Regions from separate parts of the Gordonia sp. McavH-238-E genome, predicted to be linked through region 2. Evidence: riboswitches for the same ligand, from Rfam matches in the RefSeq annotation. Region 2 holds a riboswitch; each other region holds the start of a gene.
What was found. A riboswitch is a leader RNA that binds a small molecule or an ion and turns the genes downstream of it on or off. The one in region 2 is predicted to bind thiamine pyrophosphate.

Region 1: it holds a riboswitch for thiamine pyrophosphate, as region 2 does, so the genes downstream of both, MHN80_RS04260 (TenA family protein) here and thiC (phosphomethylpyrimidine synthase ThiC) in region 2, are expected to answer to the same signal.
Region 3: it holds a riboswitch for thiamine pyrophosphate, as region 2 does, so the genes downstream of both, thiO (glycine oxidase ThiO) here and thiC (phosphomethylpyrimidine synthase ThiC) in region 2, are expected to answer to the same signal.

What each region holds. Positions count from the first base shown of each region.
Region 1 is NZ_JAKRFE010000002.1:458,007-467,720, reverse strand. It holds gene MHN80_RS04295 (FAD-dependent oxidoreductase) at 1-762, shown strand, start outside; gene MHN80_RS04290 (glycosyltransferase family 4 protein) at 762-2,036, shown strand; gene MHN80_RS04285 (class I SAM-dependent methyltransferase) at 2,023-2,754, shown strand; gene MHN80_RS04280 (prenyltransferase) at 2,780-3,835, shown strand; gene MHN80_RS04275 (ABC transporter ATP-binding protein) at 3,855-4,676, opposite strand; gene MHN80_RS04270 (ABC transporter permease) at 4,673-5,464, opposite strand; gene MHN80_RS04265 (ABC transporter substrate-binding protein) at 5,439-6,464, opposite strand; gene MHN80_RS04260 (TenA family protein) at 6,461-7,171, opposite strand; TPP riboswitch at 7,159-7,254, opposite strand; gene MHN80_RS04255 (LLM class F420-dependent oxidoreductase) at 7,284-8,141, opposite strand; gene MHN80_RS04250 (TetR/AcrR family transcriptional regulator) at 8,255-8,863, opposite strand; gene MHN80_RS04245 (NAD(P)/FAD-dependent oxidoreductase) at 9,057-9,714, shown strand, end outside.
Region 2 is NZ_JAKRFE010000007.1:57,471-67,184, forward strand. It holds gene MHN80_RS11790 ((2,3-dihydroxybenzoyl)adenylate synthase) at 1-1,124, shown strand, start outside; gene MHN80_RS11795 (GNAT family N-acetyltransferase) at 1,138-1,485, opposite strand; TPP riboswitch at 1,695-1,809, shown strand; gene thiC (phosphomethylpyrimidine synthase ThiC) at 1,801-3,489, shown strand; gene thiD (bifunctional hydroxymethylpyrimidine kinase/phosphomethylpyrimidine kinase) at 3,489-4,409, shown strand; gene MHN80_RS11810 (ABC transporter family substrate-binding protein) at 4,432-6,084, opposite strand; gene MHN80_RS11815 (ABC transporter ATP-binding protein) at 6,081-8,231, opposite strand; gene MHN80_RS11820 (ABC transporter permease) at 8,228-9,253, opposite strand; gene MHN80_RS11825 (ABC transporter permease) at 9,255-9,714, opposite strand, start outside.
Region 3 is NZ_JAKRFE010000024.1:20,259-29,972, reverse strand. It holds gene MHN80_RS24160 (thiazole synthase) at 1-335, opposite strand, end outside; gene thiS (sulfur carrier protein ThiS) at 328-528, opposite strand; gene thiO (glycine oxidase ThiO) at 525-1,589, opposite strand; TPP riboswitch at 1,584-1,694, opposite strand; gene thiE (thiamine phosphate synthase) at 1,742-2,467, shown strand; gene MHN80_RS24140 (hypothetical protein) at 2,791-3,174, shown strand; gene MHN80_RS24135 (NUDIX hydrolase) at 3,192-3,674, opposite strand; gene MHN80_RS24130 (hypothetical protein) at 4,026-5,477, shown strand; gene MHN80_RS24125 (glutamate ABC transporter substrate-binding protein) at 5,483-6,487, shown strand; gene MHN80_RS24120 (serine/threonine-protein kinase) at 6,493-9,087, shown strand; gene MHN80_RS24115 (acetate/propionate family kinase) at 9,204-9,714, opposite strand, start outside.

The DNA of each region.
Region 1 (9,714 bases), on a different contig from region 2:
GAGTTCCTGGCTCTCGGCGACGTCGAGGGTGTGGATGTGATCATCGATCCCGACGAGCTGGTCCTCGATCCGGCCACCGAGGCGGCACTGTCCGACGACACGCTCGACTCGACCATCGCCACCAAGATCCGACTCGCCCGCGAATTCGCCGAGCGCCCGCAGACCGAGGGCAACAAGCGCATCGTGTTCCGGTTCCTCACCTCTCCGGTCGAAATTGCCGGGGACGGCGAAGTGGCTACGCTTACCTGCGTGCGCAATGCCTACTCCGACGCGACCGGGAAAGTTGCGGTGACACCCACCGACGAGCGTTTCGACCTCGAGACCGGCCTGGTCCTGCGGGCCATCGGTTACCGCGGCGTGCCCGTCACCGACCTGCCGTTCGACGAGGGACACGGCGTCGTCCCCAACACCGAGGGACGCGTCCAGACCGCCGCCGGTGGTGACGTGATGCCGGGCCTCTATGTGACGGGTTGGATCAAACGCGGAGCAACGGGGGGTATCGGCATGAACCGCATCTGTGGCCAGGAGACCGCACAGGCCGTCATCGCCGACTTCGTCGCCGCGGCCTTCGACGATCCGTCGACCTCCCGGGACGACGTCGCCGCCCTGGTGGCCGATCGCGGCGCCAACCGCATCGATCTCACCGGGTGGAAGGCGATCGACGCCGCTGAGAAGTCCGCGGGCAAGGCCGCCGGCCGGGTCCGCGCGAAGTTCGTCAATGTCGCCGAGTTCGAGGCGGCTGCCACCGCCGGAGCTCAGTGATGCGGATCGCACTGCTGTCCTACCGCAGCAAGCCCCACTGCGGCGGACAGGGCGTCTACGTCCGTCATCTGTCCCGCGAACTCGCCCTCCTCGGCCACAGCGTCGAGATCTTCTCGGGGCAGCCCTATCCCGAGCTCGACCAGGTCGCGATCGACGCCGGCGTCACCGTCACCAAGGTGCCGAGCCTGGGCCTCTACGACGAGCCGGATCCGTTTCGCACGCCTCGCCCGGGCGAATACCGCGACTGGATCGACGTTCTCGAGGTGGGCTCGATGTGGACGGCGAGCTTCGGCGAACCGCTGACGTTCAGCCTCCGAGTGGCCAGGCTCCTCAAGGAGAGGCGCGACGACTTCGACATCGTCCACGACAACCAGTGTCTCGGTTACGGATTGCTCGACATCCAGAAGGCGGGCTTCCCGCTGATCGCGACGATCCATCACCCCATCACGCGCGACCGCACGCTCGCGGTGAAGGCGGCGAAGGGATGGCGGAAGATCAGCGCGTGGCGGTGGCATTCGTTCCTGCGGATGCAGGGTCGGGTCTCGCGGCGGATTCCGGAGCTGCTCACCGTTTCCCGGAGCAGTGAGGTCGACATCCGCAAGGCGTTCGACATCCCGTCGGGTCGCATCACCACGATCCCGTTGGGCGTCGACACCGAGATCTTCACGCCGGCCGCAACCCGGGTGTCCGGTCGCATCGTGTGCGTCGCCAGTGCCGATGCGCCGTTGAAGGGTGTGTCGTACCTGTTGGAGGCGGTTGCGAAGCTGTCCTCCGAGCGGGACGTCGAATTGGTACTGGTGTCCAAGTTGGACCCGAACGGCCCGTCCGCGAAGATGATCGACGATCTGGCGATCGCCGATCGCGTCTCGGTGGTGTCCGGTCTCGAGGACGAGGAGATCGCCGGCCTGCTCGCCTCGGCCGAGGTCGCGTGTGTGCCCTCGCTCTACGAGGGTTTCTCCCTACCCGCGGTCGAGGCGATGAGTTGCGGTACACCGCTGGTCGCCACCCGGGCGGGCGCGATCCCGGAGGTCGTCGGAACCGCCGAAGAGGCCGCACTGTTGGTGCCGCCGAGGGATTCCGGGCGCCTCGCGCAGGCGATCGGCCGTCTGCTCGACGACGCGGACCTGCGTGGGCGTCTCGGCGACGGCGGCCGTCGTCGAGCCGAGGAGAACTACAGCTGGGCAGCGGTGGCCGCGAAGACGGCTGCTCACTATGAAACCGTGCTCGCCGGACACCGGCGGGCAACAGAAGGGACGACGAGTGCTCACAGTTGATTTCGACCGGCTTGGCGTTGGACCGGGCACCAAGGCGATCGACATCGGGGCGGGGCAGGGTAGGCATTCGTTCGAGATGTTCCGTCGCGGCGCCGAGGTCATCGCCTTCGACATGTCCGAGAGCGACATGTCCGACGTCGGCGAGATGTTCGACGCGATGATGGCCGAGGGACACGTGCCGGCATCGGCGAAGGCCCGCGCCGAGGTCGGGGACGCGCTCCGGCTTCCATACTCGGACAACAGCTTCGATGTGGTCCTGATGAGCGAGATCCTCGAGCACATCCCGACCGACGAAGGCGCGATCACCGAGATGGTGCGCGTCCTGAAGCCTGGGGGAGTCGCCGCGGTCACCGTGCCGCGCTACTGGCCGGAGAAGGTGTGCTGGGCCCTGTCCGACGAGTACCACGAGGTCGAGGGCGGGCACGTCCGCATCTACAAGGCATCCGAACTCGCGGGCAAGCTGCAGCGCGCCGGACTCGAGGTCACCGGCACCGACCACGCGCACGCACTGCACGCACCGTATTGGTGGCTGAAATGTGCTGTGGGCGTTGAGAACAAGGACAATGTCCTGGTGAAGGGTTATCACCAGCTGCTCGTCTGGGACATGATGAGCAAGCCGTGGCTGACCCGCGTCGGGGAGCAGGTGCTCAACCCGCTCATCGGCAAGTCGGTGGCCCTGTACCTGCGCAAGCCCGAGACCGCCACCGCGTCTTCATGACGAGGCCCTCCAGGACGGGAGTCGCATGACGACCGCTCCGGCGGTCCCCGGTGTGGTCACGGCCGAGCAGATGCACGCCACCGGCGCCGCGATCGTCGGCATGCAGGAGGAGTCGGGGGCGCTGCCCTGGTTCCCCGGCGGGCAGACCGATCCGTGGGATCACATCGAATCGGCGATGGCGCTGTCGGTCACGGGTTTTCACGCCGAGGCCGAGGCCGCCTACGACTGGTCGCGACGTAAGCAGCGCGACGACGGGTCCTGGCCGATCCGTACCGTCTGCGGCAAGGTCGAGGACGCCGGGACCGACAGCAACTTCTGCGCGTACATCGCGGTCGGGGTGTGGCACCACTACCTGATCACCGGTGACGACGCGTTCCTGCAGAAGATGTGGCCGGTCGTCTGGTCGGCGATCGACTGTGTCCTGCGTTTCCAGCGGGAGGACGGGGCGTTTCGCTGGGGTGGCGACCACCGCACCGGAGCGATGTTCGGCGAGGCCCTGATCACCGGCAACGCCAGCATCTTCCAGGCTCTGGACTGTGCGATACGCATCGCGGGCGAGATGGACCAGCCCGACGAGACCTGGACAGCCGCACACAGCCTGCTCGGGGATGCCATCCGGTCCGATGTCGGGCGCGAGGAGTGGCAGATCTTCACCCCGCCGTCCGAGCATTCGATGGACTGGTACTACCCGATCCTCGGCGGAGCCGTGCGGGGCCGCGAAGGTCAGGAACTGATCGCTCGCCGCTGGGAACAGTTCGTCGTCCCCGGCAAGGGTGTCCGATGCGTGGACCATCGGCCCTGGGTGACCGGTGCCGAGACCTGTGAGCTGGCCCTTGCTCTGGACTCGCTCGGCGACACCGCCGACGCCATCGAGCTCATCGCCTCGATCCAACACCTCCGTGATCCGGACGGATCGTATTGGACCGGGCTGGTGTTCGCCGACGGCAAGCGCTGGCCGGTCGAGAAGAGTTGCTGGACTTCGGCCGCCGTCGTCCTCGCGGCCGACGCGGTGAGCCGGACGAGCGTCGCGAACGGGATCTTCCGGGATGTCCGTCAGCGTCTGGTCGCACCGACACCCTGACCGGTGACCCGGCGGGCGGTCATTCCGCGAGCGTCGAGCCCGAGTCGCTCTGCTCGGCAAGGGCGCGCCGGGCCTCGTCGTGCAGCACTGCTCGCAGATCCTCTTCGAGCGCAACGAATTCCGGTGAGGTGAGGACCGCGAGTTCCCGCGGCCGCGGGAGCTCGACGCGCGCTTGGCGGACGACGGCCGCCGGTCGGGCGGACAACACGATGACCCGGTCCGAGAGGTAGATGGCCTCACGGATGTCGTGGGTGATCATCAGCACCGTCCACCGGTAGCGTTGCCAGACCGACTGCAGCCACGACTGCATCTCCGTCCGGGTCAACGAGTCCAGGGCGCCGAACGGTTCGTCGAGCAGCAGCAGATCGCGGTTCTGCACGACCGTGCGGAGCAGGGCGGCCCGCTGTCGCATCCCCCCGGACAGCTGAGACGGGCGCGCGTCCTCGAACCCGGACAACCCGAAGGTGGGGAAGAGCTCCGCCGCCCGGCGACGGGCATCGGCTGCCGGCACACCCTGTACCTGCAGGCCGAGGATCGTGTTGTCGAGGATCGTGCGCCAGGGGAACAGGAGATCCTTCTGCGGCATGTACGCGCAGTGTCCGGCGATCGCGGCGTCGCCGCCGACGGTGACGCTGCCGGAGTCGGGTACGTCGAGCCCGGCGAGCATGCTGAAGATGGTGCTCTTGCCGCAGCCACTCGGTCCGATGACGGAGACGAACTCGCCGGGCTCCGCCGTGAACGAGACCGCGTCGAGCACGTGACGCGGAGGTTGCTCGCGGCCGCTCCGGGGGAAGGATTTCGTCAGCCGGTCCACGACGAGCCGGCGAGCGTCGTCGGTCATGAGGGCTCGGTCTTCTCGGCACGAGCCCACGGCACGACGACGCGTTCGATCGCGAATGTCAGCAGATACAGCCCGACGCTGATGACGGCCGTCACCAGCACGGCCGCGAGCACGAGGTCGGTGCGGAACGAGTTCTTCTGGAGGCTCATGTAGATGCCGAGCCCCTGGCTGGCGCCGACGTACTCGGCGAACACGGCACCCACCACCGCGTAGGTGATGCCGATCCGCAGCGCCGTGAAGAACCGGGGGAGCGCGGACGGCAGGCGCACGTAGCGGAAGATCTGCCGGCGGGTGGCGCCCATGCTCCGCAGGAGTGCGCCGGCCTCGCGATCGGCGGCCGCGAACCCCTCGATCAACCCGATCGCCATCGGGAAGAAGGTGACAAGGGCGATGACCAGCACCTTCGGGAGCACGCCGAAGCCGAACCAGATGATCATGAGCGGGGCGATCGCGATGATCGGCAATGTCTGCGACGCGACGAACAGGGGCACGAAGGCTCGCCGCAGGGTGGGGGAGAAGTCGACGATGATCGCCAGTACCCATGCCAGGACCAGTGACACCGCGAAGCCGATCAGGGTGACCTGAAGCGTCGCCCCGGCGTGCACCCCGATCTCGTCCCGATGCGCCCACCCCTGTGCCGCGACCCGGGACGGCGACGGCAGCAGTTGCGGTCGGACCCCGCTGAGGTCGACATAGACCTGCCAGGCCGCGACGAGTACCACCACCGCCACGATCGCGGGCGCGGCCCGCCGGAGGCCGGTGCTAGCGGGACGCGTCGAGGTAATCATTGGTGAAGTAGGTCGACCAGTCCGGCTCGGCTGTGAGCGCGGACCCGTCCGGACCCGTGAGAAGCCCACTGCGGTAGAGGAACCCGGAGTTCCCGGCCCACTGCTCGAGCGTCTGCCCGCCCACCCGGCCGTTCGCGTCTTTCATGTACTGGGCGGCAAGCATCCGCTGGCTCTCGACGACCAGCTTCTCGTCGTTGAACGCGCCCGGATTGGCGGCGATGAGGTCGCGGGCGGCGGCATCCGGGTCATCGGCCGCAGCCTGGTAGCCGCGTTGCAGCGCCCGTACGAACGTCGCCGCACGCTCCGGGTTCTCGTTCAGCCAGTCCTCGTTGGCGTCGACGACGATCGCGTAGGCCTCCGGGAAACCGAAGTCCGTGTAGTGGAAATACCTCATCGGCGTTCCGTGGTGCTCGGCCTCGATGCCCTCCCAGGCGAGATACGAGACGGTGAAGTCCGCCTTCCCGGAATAGACGGCCTCGTATGCGGAGGTGCCGAGGGTGACCGAGGTGAATTCACCTGTGCCGCCGTCGTTCCGGATCACCCGCTTGAGTGTCTCCACCTCACCGGGGTCACCGAACCCGGCATAGGTCTTGCCGTCGAGGTCCTTCGGGCTCGTGATGTCGTCGCGGTCGGCGCGGACACCGATACCTGTCGCCCACCGCTGCAGTGGTGCCAGCACGGAGATCGTGTGCGCGCCCGATGCCCGAGAGAAGGTGGACGAACTGTGGGTGCTGATCCCGAATTCGGCGTTCCCCGCGTCCACGACGGTGTCGACGGAGGTGTTGTTGTAGGGCAGGATCTCGACGTCCAGGCCGGACTCGGCGAAGTACCCGCGCTGTTGCGCCACGAACAGGCCGGTGTGATTGGTGTTCGGGGTCCAGTCGAGCGCGAACCGGATGGTGTTGTCGGAGGCGGTGTCCGACCCGCACGCGGTGGCCGTCGACAACACCGCGACGGTGGCAACGAGGCAGGCCAGGACACGGCGCGCGCGGCCGGTCATGCGGCGGGCCATGCGTAGGGGTTCAGCGCGGTGTCCCAGAACATGAGCTCGTACCGGGTGGCGATGGTGAACGCCGCGGACATCGCAGCCCGTTCCGACGCGCCGGCCGACGCCGCCGCCGCATCCACCAGTTCCCTTGCCCGGGCGGCGGATTCCTGGAACTCCGGGGCGTCGTAGGTGGTCACCCACTGGGCATACGGGTGCTTCGGGTCGGCGGCGAGGACCTCGGCGGCGCTCGCCGCCAGTCCCCGGCCGACGTCGGCGTAGATCCAGAAGCAGGGCAGCGCCGCGGCGGCGCCGACCGCGTACGACTCGGTCGCTGCGGTGGCGATCAGGTAGGACACATAGGCCAGGCACGCGGTCGACGGCTCGGGCTCACCCTGCCGCGGCGGCAACTGGCCGCCCCCGAGCAGGTCGCCGTGCAGGGCGACCTCGACGGTGGCCGCGGTCGACGACGAGTTCGCCCAGAATGCCGCGGTCTGCGGGTCGGGCGACTTCGACGCCAGGATCGCGAGTGCTTTCGAGTACCCGGCCAGGTACAGCGAGTCCTGCTCCAGGTAGGTGCGGAACACCTCGAGGGGCAGCGTGCCGTCTCCGAGGCGGTGCAGGAATTCGAGATCGTCGATCGACGCTCGCAGAGCTGTCGTCTGTTCCCACAGGTGGTCGGTGAAGCGGCCGGGATCCGGCGCGTGCGCATGCAAAGACATGACATCCCTTCGTCAGCATTACCTGGACAGGTTCTCGGGTCTCATCTCAGCCCCGCAGTTGCGGAGCACCCCGTGTCAGAACGCACCCAGGCTAGCAGAGGGATTCGGGCCTCTACACGACTGCCGGAGCGATACCCAACTTTCCCGCGAGTTTCGCGAGGTAACCGGTCGCGCGCTCCACCGAGTCGTCGGGCAGGCCGTACAGCACTGTCGTGACACCGATCTCGCGCCACTTCTCGAGTTTCTCGGGAATCGGTCGGAAGTCGAGGACGACGATCTCGGGATCGCCGGTGCGACCCGCGTCGGCCCAGATCTGCTTGAGCAGCGACACCGAACCCTCGATGTCCTCCTCGCCCGGGGTGGTGATCCAGCCGTCCGCGCTGCGCGCGATCCACTTGAAGTTCTTCTCGTTGCCCGCCGCACCCACCTGGACCGGGATGTGCGCCTGGGTCGACTTGGGCCACGCCCAGCTGGGACCGAATTGCACGAATTCGCCGTCGTATTCGGCTTCTTCCTCCGACCACAGCGTCGACATCGCCTCGAGATACTCGCGCAGCATGGTGCGCCGGCGCTTCGGCGGCACGTTGTGGTCCGCGAGTTCGTCGAGATTCCAGCCGAATCCGACGCCGAGGGTCACCCGTCCGTTCGAGAGGTGATCGAGGGTCGCGATGGTCTTGGCCAGCGTGATCGGATCCGATTGCACCGGAAGGGCGACCGCCGTGGCCAGACGGATGCGTTCGGTGACCGCGGCGGCGGCGGCCAGCGATGTCCACGGGTCGAGCGTGCGCATGTACCGCTCGTCGGGCAGGGTCTCGTCACCGGTGCGCGGGTGCGCCGCGTCGCGCCTGGTGGGGATGTGCCCGTGTTCGGGAACGTAGTAGGAAGCGAATCCCGCGTCCTCGATGAGTGGGGCGAGGACGTGCGGCTTCAATCCGCGATCACTGGTGAACTGCACGATCCCGAAATCCATGGTGCCCTCCGACGGCGTCGTTCGGCCGCCCGGGATGGCCGGACGGTTGACTGGACACCAGTCTAGGTGATCGGCGTCACTCAGACCAGAGGAGGACCGGGGCTCGGACGCGGTCAGTGGCGTGGATCGGTGCGGAACCCGGGGAGGATGAAGACCTCGAGGTGTCGTCGGACCTGGGATGCGTCGTCGATGTCGACGGTCTCACCCGGCGACGTACCCAGGCTGATCAGCACGCGGGCAACCCATTCGGACACCTCGCGCAGGTCATGTCCAGGATGGATCTCGCCCCGGTGCGCGGCGTGCTCGACGAACGGGAACCAGAACGCGGCGAGGTCGGGGACGAGCTTGACGACGCCCACGCCGGCGCATTCGGCGAACTCGGTCGGTTCGTCGGTGCGCAGCCGCATGAGCAGGGTTCCGGGGTCGTCGTACGCGCCGCGGCCGATCCGCACACCGGCAGTGAGCCGGCCCGCGAAGTCGTCGATCCCGTCGAGTTCGGCGCGTGCGTCCCGCCAGAAGGACTCGGTGAGGCGCACGATGGTGGCACCGATCATGGACGGTTTGTCGGGATAGTGCCGATAGAGCCACGCGCGCGAGACCCCGGCCGTCTCGGCCACCTGCTGCATCGTCGTCGCGCGAATCCCCTTGTCGGCGAGCAGCTTCTCCGTCGCATCGAGTAGGCGGTCCTGGACCGTGGTGGTCGGGGCTTCGGTCACGGACACTCCTGCGGTCACGGTCTGCGCGCACTGCTGCGTACTCGTCGGCGGTTCCGGCGAACGGACGACGGCGTCGTAGACAGTTCGCGGATTCTGTGTACACGATACGTCGCATCGTGTAGACACAAACCAGAATGTGTCTACACGCATGACCGAGACCCATACGACCGAACCACGACGTGTCCGACGAGGGGGCAGTGTGCCTTTACCAACCACCGCGATCATCGGGGCCGGCATCAGCGGTCTGACCGCAGGCAAGATGCTCACCGATTACGGCGTTCCGTACACATGCTTCGAGAGTTCCGACCGGGTCGGCGGCAACTGGGCGTTCGGCAATCCGAACGGCCACAGCAGCGCATACCGCTCGTTGCACATCGACACCTCCAAGCACCAATTGTCGTTCCGGGACTTCCCGATGCCCGACGAGTACCCGGACTTCCCGCACCACACCCAGGTGAAGGCCTATCTCGACTCGTACGCGGAGGCCTTCGACCTCTACTCGTCGATCGAGTTCACCAACGGCATCGAACACGCGACCCGACTCGACGGCGGCGGCTGGGAACTGCAGACCCAGCTGGGCGAGCGACGCCGGTTCGATCTGCTCGTCGTCGCCAACGGGCACCACTGGGACCCCCGGTGGCCGGACTTCCCGGGCGAGTTCGACGGCATCGAGATGCACGCCCACCACTACATCGACCCGCGCACCCCGCACGACTTCATGGGCAAGCGCATCCTGGTCGTCGGACTCGGCAACAGCGCGGCCGACATCGCCGTCGAGCTGTCGTCGAAGGCACTGGACAACAAGCTGACCCTGTCCACGCGGTCGGGTGCATGGATCGTCCCGAAGTACTTCGGCG
Region 2 (9,714 bases):
CGCTGCCCGACGCCGACCCCGCCGCGACCGCGCTCCCCGACGGCCCCGACCCCGGTCTGCCTGCGCTGTTCCTGGTCTCGGGGGGAACCACCGGCCTGCCGAAACTGATCGCCCGCACGCACGACGACTACGACCTCAACGCGCGGCTGTCGGCGGGCATCGCCGGCCTCACCGCCGACGACACCTACCTCGTCGCGCTGCCCGCAGCACACAACTTCCCGTTGAGCTGCCCGGGCATCCTCGGCGTGGTCGGCGTCGGCGGGCAGATCGTCTTCGCCGACAACCCCAGCCCGGACAACACCTTCGACCTGATCGAGCGACACCGCATCACGGTGACCTCGCTCGTCCCCGCCCTCGCGCAACTCTGGTGCGCGGCGACCGAGTGGGAACCCGCCGACATCAGCTCGCTGCGCCTGCTGCAGGTCGGCGGCGCCAAGTTGGCCCAGCCCGACGCCGTCGCCCTCGACGCCGCACTCGGCCCCGTCGCGCAGCAGGTGTTCGGGATGGCCGAGGGTCTGATCTGCTACACCCGTCTCGATGAACCGCGCGAGCTTGTTCACCAGGTGCAGGGTTCGCCGATGTCGGAGCTCGACGAGGTGCGCGTGGTCGACGAGGACGGCGACGACGTCCCCGATGGCACGGAAGGTGAACTCCTGGTGCGTGGGCCGTACACGATCCGCGGTTACTACCGGGCCGCAGCCCACAACGAGAAGTCCTTCACGCCGGACGGTTTCTATCGCTCCGGCGACAAGGTGACGAGGCTGCCGTCGGGCCAACTCGCGGTGACCGGCCGCATCAAGGACACCATCGTCCGAGCCGGCGAGAACGTCGCTGCCGACGACGTCGAGGAGAACCTCCTCGCCCACGACTCGGTCCGACAGGTGGCGGTGGTCGGCCTACCCGACGACGCACTCGGGGAGAAGATCTGCGCCGCCGTGGTGCTCTCGCACGAGCACCCCCCGGCCCAGCCGCTGGAGCTCGCGACCATCCGCACGTTCCTCGCCGAGCGCGGACTCGCCTCGTTCAAACTGCCCGACGCGGTGCGGATCGTGACCACCCTCCCGGTGACCGCGGTCGGCAAGATCGACAAGAAGGTGCTGCGCGAGACCCTGCTCGCCGACTGAGCCGGCGCACCCCTCACACCGGAGCGAGGGTGACGATCCCGGGATGGCTGTCGAGGTAGCGCTTGGTGAACGTGCACACCGGACGCAGCCGGGCGCCCTGTTCGCGGGTGTAGTGCACGACGGTGCGGGTGAGCCGGGTGGCGAGACCGTGTCCGCTGTACTCGTCGTAGAGCACGGTGTGCAGCACGGTGATGGTCGTCTGACCGTCGGCCGTCTCGGTCGTGTAGCCGAGAACGCCGACCAGATCGCCGGCCACCCAGAGTTCGAATCGGTCGCGGTCGGGGTTGTGTACCACCTGCGAGATCTGTTGCAGAATCGACTTCGCCGACTGTGGTGGTCGCTGACGATGCTTGCGGAGCACCCGACCCTCCTCACCTCGTGATCACGGACATCGGACCACCGGCGCGCGCCGCCCTGACTCGACATGACACCCGCCTGTGATCCGGGTCACACGGTACCTTACGGAACCGTAACTGCCGACCCCATGGCTCGGTTGTCGCATATCGATACGGTTCGCCGCACCCTGCCCGCCCGTCCCGTCGGGCGATGTAGGGTTGCGGACGCACGACAACTACACACCGCGGGGGCTCTCACGATGACCGAGGGCTGAGATGGCGACGGGCGGTCGCCGACCGCTCGAACCTGTCCGGGTAATGCCGGCGTAGGGAGATGAGCCATGGGTACATCTGTATCCGCCGCACACAACAGCAGCGCGCCCGCCGATTCCGGGTTCCTGACCCTCGGTCCCATCGAGGGCAGCGTCAAACACCACCTCTCGGTCGACGATCTGCGCGTGCCGCAGCGCCGCATCCACCTCACCAATGGTGAGCATCTCGACGTCTACGACACCTCGGGGCCGTACACCGACGACGCGGCACACATCGATGTCGAGAAGGGCCTCGCACCCATTCGCGACAGCTGGCAGAGGCCCGACCCGATCGACGGCGCGAGCACCCAGCTCGCCTGGGCGCGAGCCGGGATCGTCACCGCCGAGATGCGGTTCATCGCCGCCCGGGAGGGTGTCGACGTCGAACTGGTCCGCTCCGAGGTCGCGATCGGGCGCGCGGTGATCCCGGCGAACCACCGCCACCCCGAGTCCGAGCCGATGATCATCGGAAAGCGCTTCGCGGTGAAAGTCAATGCGAACATCGGTAATTCGGCGGTCCGGAGCTCCATCTCCGACGAGGTCGAGAAGATGGTGTGGGCCACCAGATGGGGCGCCGACACCATCATGGATCTGTCGACCGGCGCAGACATCCACACCACGCGGGAATGGATCATGCGCAACTCGCCGGTCCCGGTCGGCACCGTTCCCATCTACCAGGCACTCGAGAAGGTCAACGGCGACCCCGCCTCACTGACGTGGGAGCTGTACCGCGACACCGTCATCGAGCAGGCCGAACAAGGCGTCGACTACATGACCGTCCACGCCGGCGTCCTGCTGCGGTACGTGCCGCTGACCGCGAAGCGCGTCACCGGCATCGTCTCGCGCGGCGGTTCCATCATGGCCGCGTGGTGTCTCGCACATCACCGGGAGTCGTTCCTGTACACGCATTTCGACGAGCTGTGCGAGATCTTCCGGCGCTACGACATCACATTCTCCCTCGGCGACGGTCTGCGCCCGGGGTCGATCGCCGACGCCGACGACGAGGCACAGTTCGCCGAGCTCCGCACCCTCGGCGAACTGACCACGATCGCCAAATCGCATGGCGTGCAGGTCATGATCGAGGGACCGGGGCACGTCCCCATGCACAAGATCGCGGAGAACGTGCGCTTGGAAGAGGAGCTGTGCGAGGAGGCACCGTTCTACACCCTCGGCCCCCTCGCCACCGACATCGCACCCGCGTACGACCACATCACCTCGGCCATCGGGGCAGCGATGATCGCCCAGGCCGGCACCGCGATGCTCTGCTACGTGACTCCGAAGGAGCACCTGGGACTTCCGGACCGCGACGATGTCAAGGTCGGCGTGATCACCTACAAGATCGCCGCGCACTCCGCCGACCTCGCCAAGGGCCATCCGCGAGCCCAGGAACGCGACGACGCACTCAGCAAGGCGCGCTTCGAGTTCCGATGGACCGACCAGTTCAACCTCGCGCTCGATCCGGACACCGCTCGCGCGTACCACGACGAGACACTGCCCGCCGAGCCTGCCAAGACCGCCCACTTCTGTTCGATGTGTGGGCCCAAGTTCTGCTCGATGCGGATCTCGGCAGATGTCCGCGCCTATGCCGAGGAACACGGTCTCGTCACCGCCGAGGACATCGACCGCACGATCGCGGAGGGCATGGCCGCGAAGTCGGCGGAGTTCACCGAGGCCGGGAACCGCGTGTACCTGCCGCTCGAGACGGTTGGTGGCGAGTGATGCGCACAGTCAACGCGAAACAACGCACAGTCGACGGAGATCGACGCACGGTCGACAAGGAAGGCTTCGTGGAACTCCCTGTTGCGCAGCCCGGTTCTGCTCCCGTTCGGGTCCTGACCATCGCCGGATCGGATTCGGGTGGTGGTGCGGGAATCCAGGCCGACATGCGCACCTTCGCCCTGCTCGGGGTGCACGGGTGTGTCGCGGTGACTGCGGTGACCGTCCAGAACTCGCTGGGTGTCCGCGGTTTCGAAGAGATCTCACCGCAGACCGTGGCGGCGCAGATCGACTCCGTCGCCGGTGACATCGGTGTCGCCGCGGCGAAGACCGGCATGCTCGCGTCGGCACCGATCATCGAGGCCATCGTCGAGCAGTGCGGCGCGAGCGGCATCGGCCGCGATGCATCCGTCCCGCTGGTGGTCGACCCGGTGTGCGCATCGATGCACGGAAACCAGCTGCTCGCCGACTCCGCGCTCGACACGTTGCGTCACAAGCTGTTCCCCCTCGCCACGGTCGTGACACCCAATCTGGACGAGGTCCGCTTGATCACCGGCATCGAGGTCACCGACGCCGATTCGCAGCGCGATGCCGCCAGAGCACTGCTCGATCTCGGGCCGCGGTGGGCCCTGGTCAAGGGCGGGCACCTGCGGACGTCGGATCGGTCCCCGGACCTGCTCTACGACGGTGACCAGTTCATCGAACTCAGTCATGAGCGGATCGACACCCCGCATGATCACGGCGCGGGCGACACCCTCGCCGCGGCGATCGCGAGCGCCCTCGCACACGGCTACCCGGTCCCCGAGGCGGTCGGTTTCGGAAAGGGTTGGGTCACGCGCTGCCTGGCCGCCGCCTATCCGCTGGGTGCCGGCCACGGCCCGGTCAATCCGTTGTGGCGACTGAGCGCGGGGCCCGCGGACTAGCCGACCGTCCGGTCGCTCCCCGTCATTTCTCCCAGCCGATGTCCTCGATCGGGCCGATGTAGAACTGACCCGCCCCGTAGTTCGCCAGCCCTTCCTTCACCGCCACCATGGCGGGACCGTTGAACAGTGGCAGGTTCGAGAACTGCTGGAACGCCTCGTGTTCGACCCGGTTCCCGGCGGCTATCTGTGCTGTCGGGTCACCGATCTGCGACATGGCCTCGATCTGCGCATCCAGCTCGGGTGTCCCCGCGCCCGCGGGGTTGAATTGCGAGTCGCTGCACCAGACCTGACAGAAGTAGGCCATCCCGAACGGATCGCTCGAGGAGAAGCCCATCATGAACAGGTCGAACTCCTTGTTCACCACGACCTTCGAGAAGTCCGCTGACGGTCGTTGGGTCACGACGAGGTCGATGCCGACCTTGCCCAGGATCGCCTGCAGGGCGCGTGACAGGTTGGCGCTGGTGGTGTCGTCGCCGACATTCGGCAGGGTCAGTGACAGCCGCGTCCCGTCCCTGGTCCGGATGCCGTCGTCTCCGATGCGCCACCCCGCCTGGTCGAGCAGACCCGAGGCGCGATCCGGGTCGTAGGAGACCACACCGGCCAGGTTGTCCCGATAGCCGGGTTGGAACGGATACAGCGACAGCGATCCGGGAAGTTCCTCGGTGTAGTTGAGACCGGTGAATCGGATGCGCGCCAGTGTTTCTCGGTCGATCGCCGTCATCACCGCCTCGCGCACGGCCCGATCGGCGAGGATCGGGGCGTCCAGGTTGAGCGCGAGCAGGGCCTGCTGAGGCGAGGCGGCCGTCCGGATGTCGATCCCGTTCATGGTCAGCACGCGGGCACGGGCATCCTTCGCCGCCACTCCGGCGACGTCGATCTCACCGTTCTGGAAGGCGTTGAGTGCAGCCTGCGACTCGAGCTGCCGGAACACCCGCCGGTCGAGTTTGCCCGGCTTGCCCCACCATTTCGGATTGCGCTCGAACACAACCGTTCCCGCGTTCGGATCGTAGGACGCGATCGTGTACGGCCCGGCTCCCCATTCGGGGTGCGGGTTCGTGACGTATCCCTTGTTGTAGGTGTCCGGGGAAGTCGCCTTCGGATGAAGCACCAGATTGAACAGACCGTCCGGCCACGCACACACGCCGTCGAACCGCACGATCGCCTGCCGGTCGTCGATCCCCCGGGTGACCGAGCCGATCTGGCTGTACCCGTCGGTCGAACTCACGATGTATCGGTCGTCGATTCCCCTACTGGTCCGCCAGGTCTCGACGAAGGCCCGATAGTCGATGGGCGTCCCGTCGTTGAAGAACGCCCGCGGATTGATGGTGTAGGTGACCACGGTGTCGCCGTCGACGGTCTCGGCGCGGACATCGGTGAGGTAGTCGGGGTTGGGCGAATACTCGCCGTCCGGTGAGAAGTAGGCCAGATTCGGGTTGTACCACCGCCACAGCGCCAGAGTGTAGGCCGAAGCGTCGGCGTGGAAGGTGTTCCACTGCGCGGACACCTCGGTGATGGCGGTCGTGAGACTGCCCCCGTCGCGGAGGTTCTCGCGCGGCTGCGGATTCAGCGACGCGCCCTCGGTGGTCACCGCTGACGTGTCGAGCGCGGCACCGCATCCCGCGACGGACCCGACCGCGATCACCACCACCGACACTAGGATCCAGAACCGTCTCACGTCGATCCCCCCGGGCCGGGGTCGAGCTCCACGAAGTGGCAGGCCGCTCGGTGATCGGTGTGCGGATCCTGCACGGTCGTCCGCAATCGGGGGGTGACCGAGCGGCAGAGTTCGCGTCGCGCGTCGTCGAGGTCCCGGTGCAACGGGCAGCGGGCGGCGAAGCTGCACCCGACGATGTCCTCGGTGGGACTGGGTTGTTCGCCCCTCAGCACGATCGGCCGACGCTCGCGTTCGATTCGCGGGTCGGGGATCGGGACCGCAGACAGCAGGGCCCGTGTGTAGGGGTGCAACGGCCGGGTGAAGACGCGTTCGGTCGGCCCCGCTTCGACGATCGCCCCGAGATACATCACCGCGATCCGGTCCGCCAGCTGGCGCACCACCGACAGGTCGTGCGCGACGACGAGGTAGGCGACGTCACCGTCGGACTGCAACCGCCGGATGAGGTTGACGATGTCGGCCTGCACGGAGACGTCCAGCGCGGACAGCGGTTCGTCGAGGATGATCAGTTCCGGATCGGTGGCCAGGGCCCGGGCGATGGCCAGTCGCTGTTTCTGCCCGCCCGAGAACGCGGCCGGGAACCGGTCGGCGTGGACGGGGTCGAGGCCCACCCGAAGCATGAGATCGGTGACGGCGCGCTCGGTCTCGGCCTTCGGGTGGCCGAGCGCACGGAGTGGTTCGGCGACGATGTCGAAGGCGGTGAAGCGTGGGTCGAGAGCGTCCGAGGGGTCCTGGAAGACGATCGACACCTTCTGGCGCAGCGCTCGTGCGGCACGCGAGCGGACCGACGCCGGGTCGACGCCGCCGATGCGGATCACGCCGGCCGGCTGGGCGAAGTTCATGATCTCGAGCAGGGTCGTGGACTTCCCGCTTCCCGATTCGCCGACGATCGCCATCGACTCACCGCGTCGTACATCGAAGGAGATGTCGTCGACCGCGCGGACCGAACCGACGGGGCGCCGAAGCAGGCCGCTGGTGAGCGGAAAGACCTTGACCATCCGTTCGACCTCGAGAACTGTTGCTGACGAACGATCTTCGTCGCCTCGAGGGGACGGCGCACCGAACCCCGGCGTGTCGAACACCGGTCCGTCGAACACCGGGGTTCCGCCGAGCCGCCCGTCCGCTCCGATCTCGTCGGCACGGATGCAGGCGGCGCTGTGCCCGGGAGCCGTGTCGTCCTCGACACCGTCGCCGTCCCCCACGAGTGGTCGCAGTTCCGGTTCGGCGCGCAGACAGTCGTCGACCGCGAGTGGACATCTCGGTGCGAACGGGCAGGCGTCGTCGAGGTCGATGAGAGCCGGTGGCGCACCCGGGATCGGGGTGAGCGTGTCGGTTCGGCGGTCGACCCGCGGAACCGCGCCCAGCAGACCGATCGTGTACGGCATCCGCGGACGGACGAATATCGGTTCGACATCGGCGGTTTCGACCGCCCGACCGGCGTACATCACCACGACGTCGTCGGCGGTGCCGGCGACCACCCCCAGATCGTGGGTGATCAGCAGCATGGCGGCACCGGTCTCCCGCTGCGCGGTGCGCAGGACCTCGAGGATCTGCGCCTGGATCGTGACGTCGAGTGCGGTGGTCGGTTCGTCGGCGATGATCACGGCGGGATCGTTGGCGATGGCCATCGCGATCATCACCCGTTGCCTCATCCCGCCGGACAATTCGTGCGGAAAGGACCGGGCACGCCGCGCCGGATCCGGGATGCCCACGAGATCGAGTAACTCGACCGCTCGTGCCCACGCCTGCTTGCCGGAGAGCTGCCGGTGAGCGCGCAGGGCCTCGGAGATCTGGGCGCCGACGGTGAACACTGGCGTGAGCGATGACAGCGGGTCCTGGAACACCATGGCGATCTCCGAACCCCGGATCGCCGAGAAATCCCGATCCGGCAGGCCCACCAGTTCCCGGCCGCGCAGGGTCACCGAACCCGAGACCCGCGCGGCATCGGGCAGTAATCCGAGAACGGCCAACGCCGACACCGACTTTCCCGAACCCGATTCGCCCACGAGCGCCGTCGTCCGACCGGATCGGAGCTCGAGGTCGAGGCCGCGGACCGCGTTCAATGCGCCGGCCTCGGTGTCGAAGTCCACCCGCAGATCGCGGACCTCGATGACCGCCGGCTGCACGGCGGAGCCGACCGCGCCGATCATCGCCCGGCCTCATCGGTGGGACGGTGTCGACGGGTCGACGCCCGGGAGGTCGGGTCGAAGGCATCGCGCAACCCGTCGGCGATCAGCGCCATCGACACGGTCAGCAATGACAACACCCCTGCCGGAAACCAGAACAGCCACGGGGAGGCGGCCAGTGTTCCCGCCCCGGCCTGCAGCAACGACCCCAGGGTCACGTCGGGGATCTCGACGCCGAAACCGAGGAAGGACAGACCGGTCTCGGCCAAGACGGTGGCCACCACGCCGAGCGCGAAGTTGACGACGAGGAGCGAGGCGATGTTGGGCAGAATGTGTCGTCGGATGATCGTCACCGGCGACACCCCGAGATAGTGTGCGGCGGTGACGTAGTCGCGTTCGCGCACGGTCGTGGCGAGCGAATGGATGACCCGGGCCGGCATCATCCATCCGAACGCGATGAGCACGACGATCAACCAGCGCCAGTCGCCCCCGGTGCTGTTCGAGACCAGCGCGAGGATCAGGAACGTCGGCACGACGAGCAGCAGGTAGACCGCACCCAGGACGATCCGCTGCACCCATCCGCCGAAATACGCGGCCGACCCGCCCAGCACAGCTGCGATCGCGGTGGTCCCGATCGCCACCGACAGCGCGATCGTCAGCGACCGCCGGAGCCCGTGGACCACCTGGGCGTACAGGTCGTTGCCCGCGTCGTTCGTGCCGAACCAGTGCGCGCCTTCGGATCCCGAGAAGGTCGGCGGGAACCCGATCGCGAGGAAGTCGGTGTCGGTGTAGGAGTAAGCCGTGAGCAACCCGCCGAACAGTGCGAACAGCACCAACAACCCGAAGATGAACAGCCCGAGCATCGCGGAGCGGTTTCGCCGGTAGCGCGTCGCGATGATCTTCGTCCGCCCCGCCCGGCGCCGCGCCACCGGCACCGACGTGGCGTCGGATTCGGCCAGCAGACCCCCGGCCTCGCCCATGATCGGCACGGTGGCGTCCTGGTGTCCCGAACTCCGACCGCGCGGTTCAGGAGGCAGCATCGTCATGTCAGTTCACCCGCACCCTCGGATCCAGATAGACGACTGCCAGGTCCGCCAGAATGGCGCCGACGGCCGTCGCGAGGGCACCGAAGGCGGCCACCGCCACGACGCCGTGGACGTCGTTGGTGTTGATCGATGTCACGAAGTAGCGTCCCATGCCCTCCCACCCGAAGATGGTCTCGGTGAGTACGGCGCCGGTGAACACCGCCGGGATGGCGAAGGCGACACCCACCGCGACGGGGATGATGGCCGTGCGCAGGGCATGCCGACGGACCGCGACGCCGCGGGTGAGCCCCTTGGCACGTGCGGTCCGGACGTAATCGGCGTTCACGGTGTCGAGCACCAGGGATCGCTGCAGCAGGTGCAGGCCGGCGTACTGCACGATCACGAGCGTGATGGTCGGCAAGATGAGGTGCTGGAGGCGGTCGAAGAGCACCGGGAAGAAGCCGTCGATGTCGATGCTCGAC
Region 3 (9,714 bases), on a different contig from region 2:
AGGGTGCGCTCGTCGGCGACCACCTCGAGCTTGACCCAGTCGGTCTCGAACGCCTCGCGCGCCAACTGCGCGGTCAGCACCGCCTCGGCGGTGGTGTGGCACCCCGCCGTGTTCGGCAGAACCGCGATGTCGAGCCTCCGCAGCAGGTCGAAGACCCCGGTGCCCGAGGCGGCATCGACGCGGCGGACCGCGACGGTGGTGAGTTCGGTACCCGACGCGACGAGTGCGCGTTCCAGGGTCGCGAGATTCGACGCGCCACCGGTGCCGGTGATGAGCCGAGACGAGAACTCGCGGCCGCCGATCCGCAACGGGTCGGGTGTCAACTGGTCAGCCACCCTGCACCGCCGTGACGATCTCGACGACGGCGCCATCGGTCATGGTGTGCCGGTCCCAGCGGCCGCGCGGGACGACCGCGCCGTCCACCGCGACCGCGATCCCGCGATCCGGCAACCCGAGTCCGGCGACCACATCGCGCACCGAGGCGTCGGCCTCGACGTCCACTGTCTCGCCGTTCACCGTGATACTCATTCCTCGACTCCTTCCAGGATCGACAGGACCCGCTCCGCGGTACCGGGAGCGAGGACGATCCCATTGCGTCCGTGCCCGGTCGCCACGACCGTGCGGGCGTCCACGCGGGTGACGAGCGGTAACCCGTCGGCGGTGCACGGCCGCAGGCCGGCCGCCGCTTCGGTCAGCTCATACGTCCGCAGCCCGGGCATCACCTCGATCGCGTCGGCCAGCAGGTCGGCGACCCCACCGGCCTGCGGCGTCCGGTCGGCCATCCCCTCCGCCTCGTACTGGGTCGCCCCGACGACGACCCCGTCCTCGCGCGGGACCACGTACACGGCGCGGCCGTGCAGGCGAGCCCGGACGACGTGGTCGGGCGGGGGCACCGACCACCGCGTGCGACGAAGCCGCAGGATCTCCCCCTTGGCCGGGTGCAGGTCGACGTCCGGCCACAGTGCCGCGGTGCCGAGTCCGGCGGCGAGCAGGACCTGCGCGTCAGGGCCCAGGTCGTCGACATCGGACAGGGACTCGAGGCGAGCGGAGACGAGCTCGACGCCGGCACTGGTGGCCGCGGCGCGCAGCGCCTCGAGCAGTCGGCGGTTGTCCACCGACCATTCCCCGATCGCGCGGTAGCCACCGACGAGTCGAGAACTCAGTGACGGTTCCAGTGTTCGGATGTCGCGGCCGGTCACCGGCTGCAGCGCGGCATCGGTGCCGGGCTGACCGGACCAGACGAAGTCGGCGAGGTGCCGCAGATACTCGATGTCGGTGGCCGAGGCCGCGACGAAGAGCGAGTCGGTGGCGGTGACGACGGCCGGATCGTCGAGTCGCTTCACGAGCGCAGGCCAGCGGCGGACCGACTCGACCGACAGGGCGAGCGATGCCTCCTCGCCGGGGATTCCCTCGCCGAGCGAACCGAGCATGCCGCCCGCGACCCACGAGGCGCGCTCCTCGGTGCCGGCGTCGAGTACGCGAACCCGCCACCCGGCGTCGGCCGCGGCGAGCGCGCACGTCAACCCGATGACGCCGCCGCCCACGACCGTGAGCGGGCGGTGCGCAGGCTTCTGCTGAGGGGAATTCACGCTGGAATCACCTTCCTTCGCCGGAATGACCCGGATCAGGTTCGACGGTCAGCGGATGGGTCCGCACTCTCAGCCCGGCCGATCCGGACTCCCGTGTGTTCGTGCGGTCCACCCTACGCCCGGGCCTCGGGCGTCCGGTTAGCCTGGTCGGCGTGACGACCCCGAACCCCACCACGTCAGCGTCCGCGGACTCCGGCCGCGCGGCGGACCGTCGTCGTCGGCTCTCCGCGGCCCGCCTCTACCTGTGCACCGACGCCCGGCGCGAACGCGGCGACCTCCTCGACTTCGTCGATGCCGCGCTCGCGGGCGGCGTCGACATTGTGCAGCTCCGTGACAAGAACTCACCGGGCGAACGCGAGTTCGGGACCCTCGAGGCGCGGGAGGAACTCGAGATCCTCGCCGGGATGCGGGCCGTCGCCGATGCGCACGGCGCATTGCTGGCGGTCAACGACCGCGCCGACATCGCGGCGCTCTCCGGCGCCGATGTCCTGCACGTGGGACAGGGCGACCTCGCGGCGTCGGCGGCCCGCCGGATCGTGGGCCCGGACGTCGTCATCGGCGCCTCGACCCATGACTCCGACCAGGCCGCCGCCGCGATCGCCGACGAGGACGTCGACTACTTCTGCGTCGGCCCGTGCTGGACCACGCCCACCAAACCCGGCCGCGCCGCCGCCGGCCTCGACCTCGTCTCCGCCACTTCGGAAATGCTGTCGGGGACACCACAATCGCCGAAGCCGTGGTTCGCCATCGGCGGGATCGACGCCGGCCGCGTCGGCGAGGTCACCGCACTCGGCGCCGAGCGCATCGTCGTCGTCCGAGCCATCACCGCGGCCGCCGACCCGGCCGCCGCGGCCCGCGACCTCGCCGGGATGCTGTAGCGGCTCACCGCCGGCGTCGGGCAAACACGTTTGCCCGGTCGATACCTCGGGTCTATGGTGGACCGATCATGTTGTGCATCACGAGCGTTCTCGTAACCCGCCGCAGCGGGGTCTGACTCTGACCGACCCCCCGCTGCGGGTCGGTTGCGCTCTCCAGTCGGTCATCCGTTCTTCGACCGAAATCGGTTAATGAGATGCACCCTCTTCATCTGTCCCATCCATCCTGTTCGTGGCATCAGTGCGGCGACCGCCGCGGTGACGATCTGTTCACCGAGCGGTACGGACGTCCGCTTCCCCCTGGAATGCACGAGGAGGCGACCGGGATGACCTGGCAGGAATTCACCGACGAATACTCCCGTGGCGGCGCGATCAGGCTCGGATCATGGTCGGTCGTGTCGTGTCCGGGCGACCTGGTCGAGTGCCGGGCGACGCTCGCGATCGCCGACCGCATCAGGTCGTGCAGCGCGGTCGCCGCCGGTCCGGTCGGCGCGATGACCTCGATCCTCCACGACGTCGGCGCCCCGGTTCAGATCGTCCGCCTGCATCAGCGGGTGGTCGACGGCGTGGTCACGACGTTCCTGCTGTGCGAGAACGACGGCCGCCAGGCGTGGGCCGCCGGCGAGGGTGCGAGCGGCGACGAGGCGAACGTCCACGCCCTGATCGCGGGCGCGAACCGTCTGCTGGACGCCGATCGTGTCGGGGTCTGACGGGTAGGGAGCGGGACTCAGCTCTGGGGGTCGAGCATCGCGATGCGCTCGCGAAGCGTGGGCCAGGCGAGCCCGAACGCCGGGTGCAGCGGCAGCTGGTCGACGCGCTTCTCGTCGACCCACCGCAGCTCGGTGGATTCGAAGTTGGCGACCGTGCGGACCGGCGAATCGGTCTCGGCGATCACGGTCGTGTAGGTCCATCCGCCGGGTGACTCGTGGGTGACGACGGCCGCGACGACGCGCAGATCGTCGCCGGTGATGCCGGCTTCTTCCTCGGCTTCGCGAATCGCCGTGTCGACGGCGCCTTCGTGCGAGTCGCGCGCGCCGCCGGGCAGCGCCCATGTCCCGCCCTGGTGCGACCAGGCGGCGCGATGCTGGAGGAGCACACCGGTCGATCCCTCCGGCAACGGCGCCCGCAGCAGCAGACCTGCCGCGCCGTGGACACCCCAATATCGTGAACCGTCGGGATCGATCACCCAGCCGTCGCCGTCGCCGCGCACCACGCCTCCTCGCAACCCGATCGCGTCGACCGGGTGCCTCCACCGTAAGTGAGACGCGCGCCACCTGCCAGGGAGTCCGCGCAGCGCTTGCGGATCCCGGGTGGCGAACCCTGAGGCGACCCGGTTGCACGCACTGCGAGCCGAACGGTCGAGGTCGGCGACTCGGGGCCGGTCGAGCCCGGAGGAACCCCGCCCGATGGCATAGGGTGAAACACGCACGACCCGGTGAACGATGACCCAGATGACACAACACCTGGCGTTGATCGCCCGGTCACGCGAATCCGGAACGGGGAACCGGTGACCGTACGACCGCACCGGAGACGATCCAGCGTTCGAGAAGGGATCAGGTAGGTGACCGGCGACGCGTCCTCCGTGCGGACGGCGCTGACGCGTGGCGGTCGCACGATCCGACCGGCGCAATCCTCACCCCCGATCCGACAGGTGCTCGCCGACCGGCGCGAACTCGTCGCCACGGCCCGGGAACGCGCCCAGTCGCCCTTCCAGACCCTCCGGCACTTCGCGGTCACCACCCCCGGCAAACTCATCATCATCTGCGGCATCCTGGCGCTCGGCTGTCTGAGCACCGGGCTGTACGCGTCGACGGTTCTCGAGGACCGCACCCAGACCCTGCAGCGCCTCATCGATCGGACCGAACCGCTCGCCGAGGCCGCACAGGTCCTCTACAGCTCGCTGTCGATCGCCGACGCCTCCGCGAACGCCGCGTTCATCTCGGGCGGTCTCGAGACGCCCGAGTTGCGGCAGCGCTACTCCGACGCGCTGGCGACGGCGTCGTCGTCGTTGATCCTGGCGACCGGTACGTCCAGCGAACCCGGTTCCGGCATGGCGTCGGACCGGGCGGAGCAGGCCGTCAGCGCCGACCTCGAGACCCTCTCCACGTCGATCCCGGTGTACAGCGGTCTCATCGAGACGGCGCGAACCAACAACCGACTCGGCAACCCGGTCGGCTCGGCGTACCTCGGCCAGGCGTCGTCGATGATGCAGGACGAGATCCTCCCGGCCGCACAGCGCCTGTACGAGCGGCGGTCGATGGCCATCGCCGATCCCCAACACACGCTCACCCGCCCGCCGTGGACCGTGTACGCGCCATTGTTGTTCCTGCTCGCCGCGCTGGTGCTGACCTCGCGTTACCTCGCGCGCCGAACCCGCCGCCGGTTCAACCTCGGGATCGTCGCGGCCATCTTCGCCCTCAGCATCGGGACGCTGTGGCTGCTCGCCTCCGGCCTGATGTCGGTGGCGGCGACCAGCGACGCCCGCACCGAGGGCGCCGACCCGCTCCGCGACCTGACCGCTGCCCGCATCCTCACCCAACAGGCCCGGTCGGCGGAGACGCTGTCGCTGATCCGCCGCGGCGACCAGGGCGGACTCGAACGCAGCTTCTCCGCGGCGACCAGCGAGATCGGCAACATCGTCGACGACGTGCGCGGCGGAACCGAGGACGGCGACAGTGCGGTCACCGCCGAGCAGCTGGACACGGTGACCGCGGCGCTGACGGAGTGGAAGCGCACCGACGCCGCCGTCCGCCGCTACATCCAGACCGGGAACTTCGGTCTCGCCCGCCTGCACACCGTCGGCGACGGACCGGACAGCTCCGCGCGCGCCTACACCGCGGTCGACACCGCGCTGGTCGACGCGATCACCACCGCCCGGAACTCGTTCCGCGACGACATCAACACCGCGCAGCGCGTCCTCGGGTTCACCGGCACCGGCATCCTGCTGCTCACCGTCTTCGCCGGTGTCGCGATCGTGGGCGGTCTCATCCCCCGGATCCGGGAGTACCGATGACGACCATGCCCGCACCTCATACCCCGTCACGTCACCGCGTGCTGACGTTCGTGGTCCTGCTCGCGCTCACCGGCCTCGTCGCCACGGGGTGCGTGCGGTTTCCCGCACCCGAATCGCCCCCGCCCACCGCCACCGCCGGACCACCGGTGCTGCCCGGCGTCCAGGTCGACGTGCCGGTCGAACCACTGCCGAGTTCCGAGGCCTGCAATGCGACCCTGACACTTCGGCCGCCCGCCCAGATGCCGCTCCCGCGCCAGATGCCGCCGAACTCGACGATGGCCGGGATCCTGGAACGCGGCCGGCTCATCGTCGGCCTCGACATCGGCTCCAACCTGTTCAGCTTCCGCGACCCGATCACCGGCGACATCCAGGGCTTCGACGTCGACATCGCGCACGAGATCGCCGGCGCCATCTTCGGCGACGACCGTCGCGTCGAGTTCCAGGTCCTGAGTTCCGCCCAGCGGATCGACGCCCTGCGGGACATGACGGTCGACGTGGTGATCAAGACGATGAGCATCACGTGCGACCGGTTGCGCGACATCAGCTTCTCGGCTCCCTATTACGTTGCCTCGCAGCGCATTCTGTCATTCCGGAATTCGAATGTCACCGGCCCGGCGCAGCTGGCGGACAAGCGTGTCTGCGCGGCGCGCGGGACGACCTCGATCGGCCGCATCCAGGCCATCCAGCCCCGCGCCACCATCGTCAGCACGACGACCTGGGCCGACTGCCTGGTGCTGATGCAACAGGGGCAGATCGACGCGGCGACCACCGACGACGCCATCCTCGCGGGTCTGGCCGCCCAGGACCCGTGGTTGCGGGTCGTCGGCCCCAGCCTCGGGGAGGAGTTCTACGGCGTCGGAATCCCGAAGGGCCAGGACGACATGATCCGGTTCGTCAACGGGGTCCTGGAGCGCATCCGCGTGACCGGTCGCTGGCAGGAGATCCGCGACCGGTGGTTGTCCATCCTCGACAGCGGGTACGGCGCGCCCCAGCCGTACTACCGGGACTGATGCCCATGGACGGCGCAGCGCGCAACGATCACGACACCGACGATGTCCGCCACGATCAGGCGGGCGACGATCGGGGCGGTGACGATCGGGGCGGGGACGATCGGGGCGAGGACCTCGGCACCCAGCGTGTCTCGCTCGACGCGCTTCTCGGCGAGGACGAGGTCGGGCAGGACGAGATCGGGCAGGACGAGGTCGGCGAGGTCGGCACCCAGAAGGCCGACCTCGCGGCGCTGACGGCCGGCTCCGACGACACCACCGACCCGCGGCCCGGTCGGCGCACCGACCCCGATGTCGGAACACAGGCTGTCGCACCGGTGTTCACCGTCGGGGTGGACCCCGACGATCGGACCGACCGCGTCGTGCGGTCCCGTCCGGCCGTGCCCCATCCGGAGCCCGACTCGGGTCCGCTCGGCCGGCGACTCGTGCCGCGGCGCCGTCCTCCGGTGCACGAACGCAGGCTCGGCAGCGGCCTGGTCGAGATGCCGAAGATCACCGACATCGAACCCGAGGACGCCGTCATCGACGACCCGGTGATCGCCGACAACAAGCGGTTCTGCTGGCGCTGCGGCAAACCGGTCGGCCGCGTCGAGGGCGAGGGTGCCGGACCGCCGACCGGTGATTGCGGGAACTGCGGCGCCCGATACTCGTTCGTTCCCGGTCTCGCTCCCGGCACACTGGTCGCCGACCAGTACGAGATCGCCGGTGCGATCGCCCACGGCGGCCTGGGCTGGATCTACCTGGCCATCGACCGCAATGTGAGCGATCGGCCCGTCGTCCTCAAAGGCCTGCTGAACTCCTCGGATTCGGAGGCACAACGCGTCGCGGTCGCCGAGCGGCAGTTCCTGGCCTCGGTGAATCATCCCGGGATCGTCAAGATCTACAACTTCGTCGAGCACGTCGACGACGATGACCGCTTCGGCTACATCGTGATGGAGTACATCGGCGGTCAGACGCTCAAGCAGATCACCGCAGGAGACCCGGACAACTCGTTGCTCTCGGTCGAGCAGGGTCTGGCCTACATCCTGGAAGTGCTTCTCGCCGTGGGCTACCTGCACTCGGTCGGCCTGGTCTACAACGACGTCAAGCCCGAGAACATCATGGTCGGCAGTGACGAGGTGAAGCTGATCGATCTCGGTGCCGTCTCCCCGATCAACGGTTACGGGCACCTCTACGGCACGCCCGGGTTCCAGGCGCCGGAGATCGTCAAGACCGGACCGCAGATCGCGACCGACATCTACAGCATCGGACGTACCCTCGCGGTCCTCACCGTGCCGATGGAGATGCGCCACGGCCGCTACGTCGACGGCCTGCCCACCGCGTCGAAAACGCCGCTGTTCCGGAACAATCCGTCGTATTACCGCCTCTTGCAGCGCGCCACGGCGCCCGATCCGGCCGACCGCTTCGTCTCCGCGGAGGAGATGAGCACGCAGGTGCTGAACGTGTTGCGCGAGACGGTCGCCGTGCACACCGGCGTTCCGCGTCCAGCGCTGTCCACGGTGTTCACCCCGCAACGTTCGACCTTCGGCACCGACCTCATGCTCGCGCCCGTCGACGGCTTCTTCGACCCCGATCAGGCGGCGTTCTACGACCCGGTGGACATCGCCAACGCGCTGCCCGTCCCACTGGTCAACCCGCTCGACCCGGCCGCGAGCCTGCTCACCTCGGCGGCGCTGTCGGATCCGCGCCAGACCCTCGACTCCATCAACACCGCCCGTGCAGAGGGTTTCGCGTCGCTCTTCGGCGGCCGACCGGTCAAGAACGCCCACCCCTCTCGGGAGATCGATCTCGCCGAGGCACGCGCTCACCTGCAACTCGATGACGTCGACACCGCGCTCGCCCTCCTGCAGGAAGTCCGGGCCCACCATGGCGATTCGTGGCGGGTCGAGTGGTACATGGGCATCTGCGCGCTGATGAACGACGAGCCCGAACTCGCCTACGAGCGCTTCGACGAGGTCCTCGGCGCGATGCCCGGCGAGGTGGCACCGAAGCTCGCCGTCGCCGGTACTGCCGAACTCATCGGCCGCTGGCTGGCCGACGAGAAGGGGCCCGCGAAGTCCGCGGACAAGATCGCCAAGCTGTATGACGTTGCGCAGCACCACTATCACGACCTGTGGCTCACGGACCACAGCATCGTCACCGCCGCCTTCGGACTGGCCCGGCTCGCGGTGGCCGCCGGTGACATCGACGCCGCCATCCAGCCGCTCGACGAGGTGCCGGCCACCAGTCGCCACTTCAACACCGCACGCGCGACGGCGATCATCGCGCTCGTCCACGGCCGGCCCACCACGCAGGTGACCCGTGAGCAGATCGTCGAGGCGGCCCGACGTCTCGAGCAGATCCCGGACACCGAACCACGTAAGGCCCGGATGCTGCTGATCGTGCTGGGCACGGCGCTGGGCTGGATCCACGACAACCCCGAGGATGCCGCACAGGACAAAGAACCCTCGACGTTGCTCGGATTCCCGTTCACCGAGTACGGGATTCGCACCGGCACCGAGCGCTCGCTACGTCAGCTGGCCCGTCTGACCCGCACCAACCGTGCCCACCGGTTCATGCTGGTCGACCTCGCCAACTATGTCCGGCCGAACACTCTGTTCTAGGACGACCGACCCAACCTACCGTTCGCTCAAGCCCACCACTTTTCCGTAAACCCACCGCCACACCGGCCGCTGGGTTTACGGAAAAGGGGTGGGTTCTGGCGCCCTCGCGGCGGGTGTCACTCGCCGACCACCGCCGCCGATTGCCGCGCGATGGCGAGCTCTTCGTTGGTCGGCACGACGAGCACCTCCACTGCACTGCCATCCGCCGAGATCCGACGAGCAGCCTTGCCGCGCGCAGCGTTCCGCTCCTCGTCGACGACGATCCCGAACCCTTCCAAGCCCGCCAACGCACGAGAGCGAACGACTGCCGAGTTCTCCCCCACCCCCGCCGTGAAGGTGATGGAATCGACGCGGCCGAGGGCGAAGGCGTAGGCGCCGACATAGCGGCGCAGGCGGTGGATGTAGACGTCGAAGGCGCGTCGGGCGGCGTCGTCGCCGGAATCCATCAGCTCCGTGATGGCGCGGAAGTCGTTCTCCCCGCACAGGCCTCGAAGTCCCGACCGTTTGTTGAGCAGCGTGTCGATCTCGCCGACGGACAGGTTCGCCACCCGGTTCAGGTGCAGCACGAGCCCGGGATCGAGATCGCCGCTGCGGGTTCCCATCACCAGCCCCTCGAGCGGCGTCATG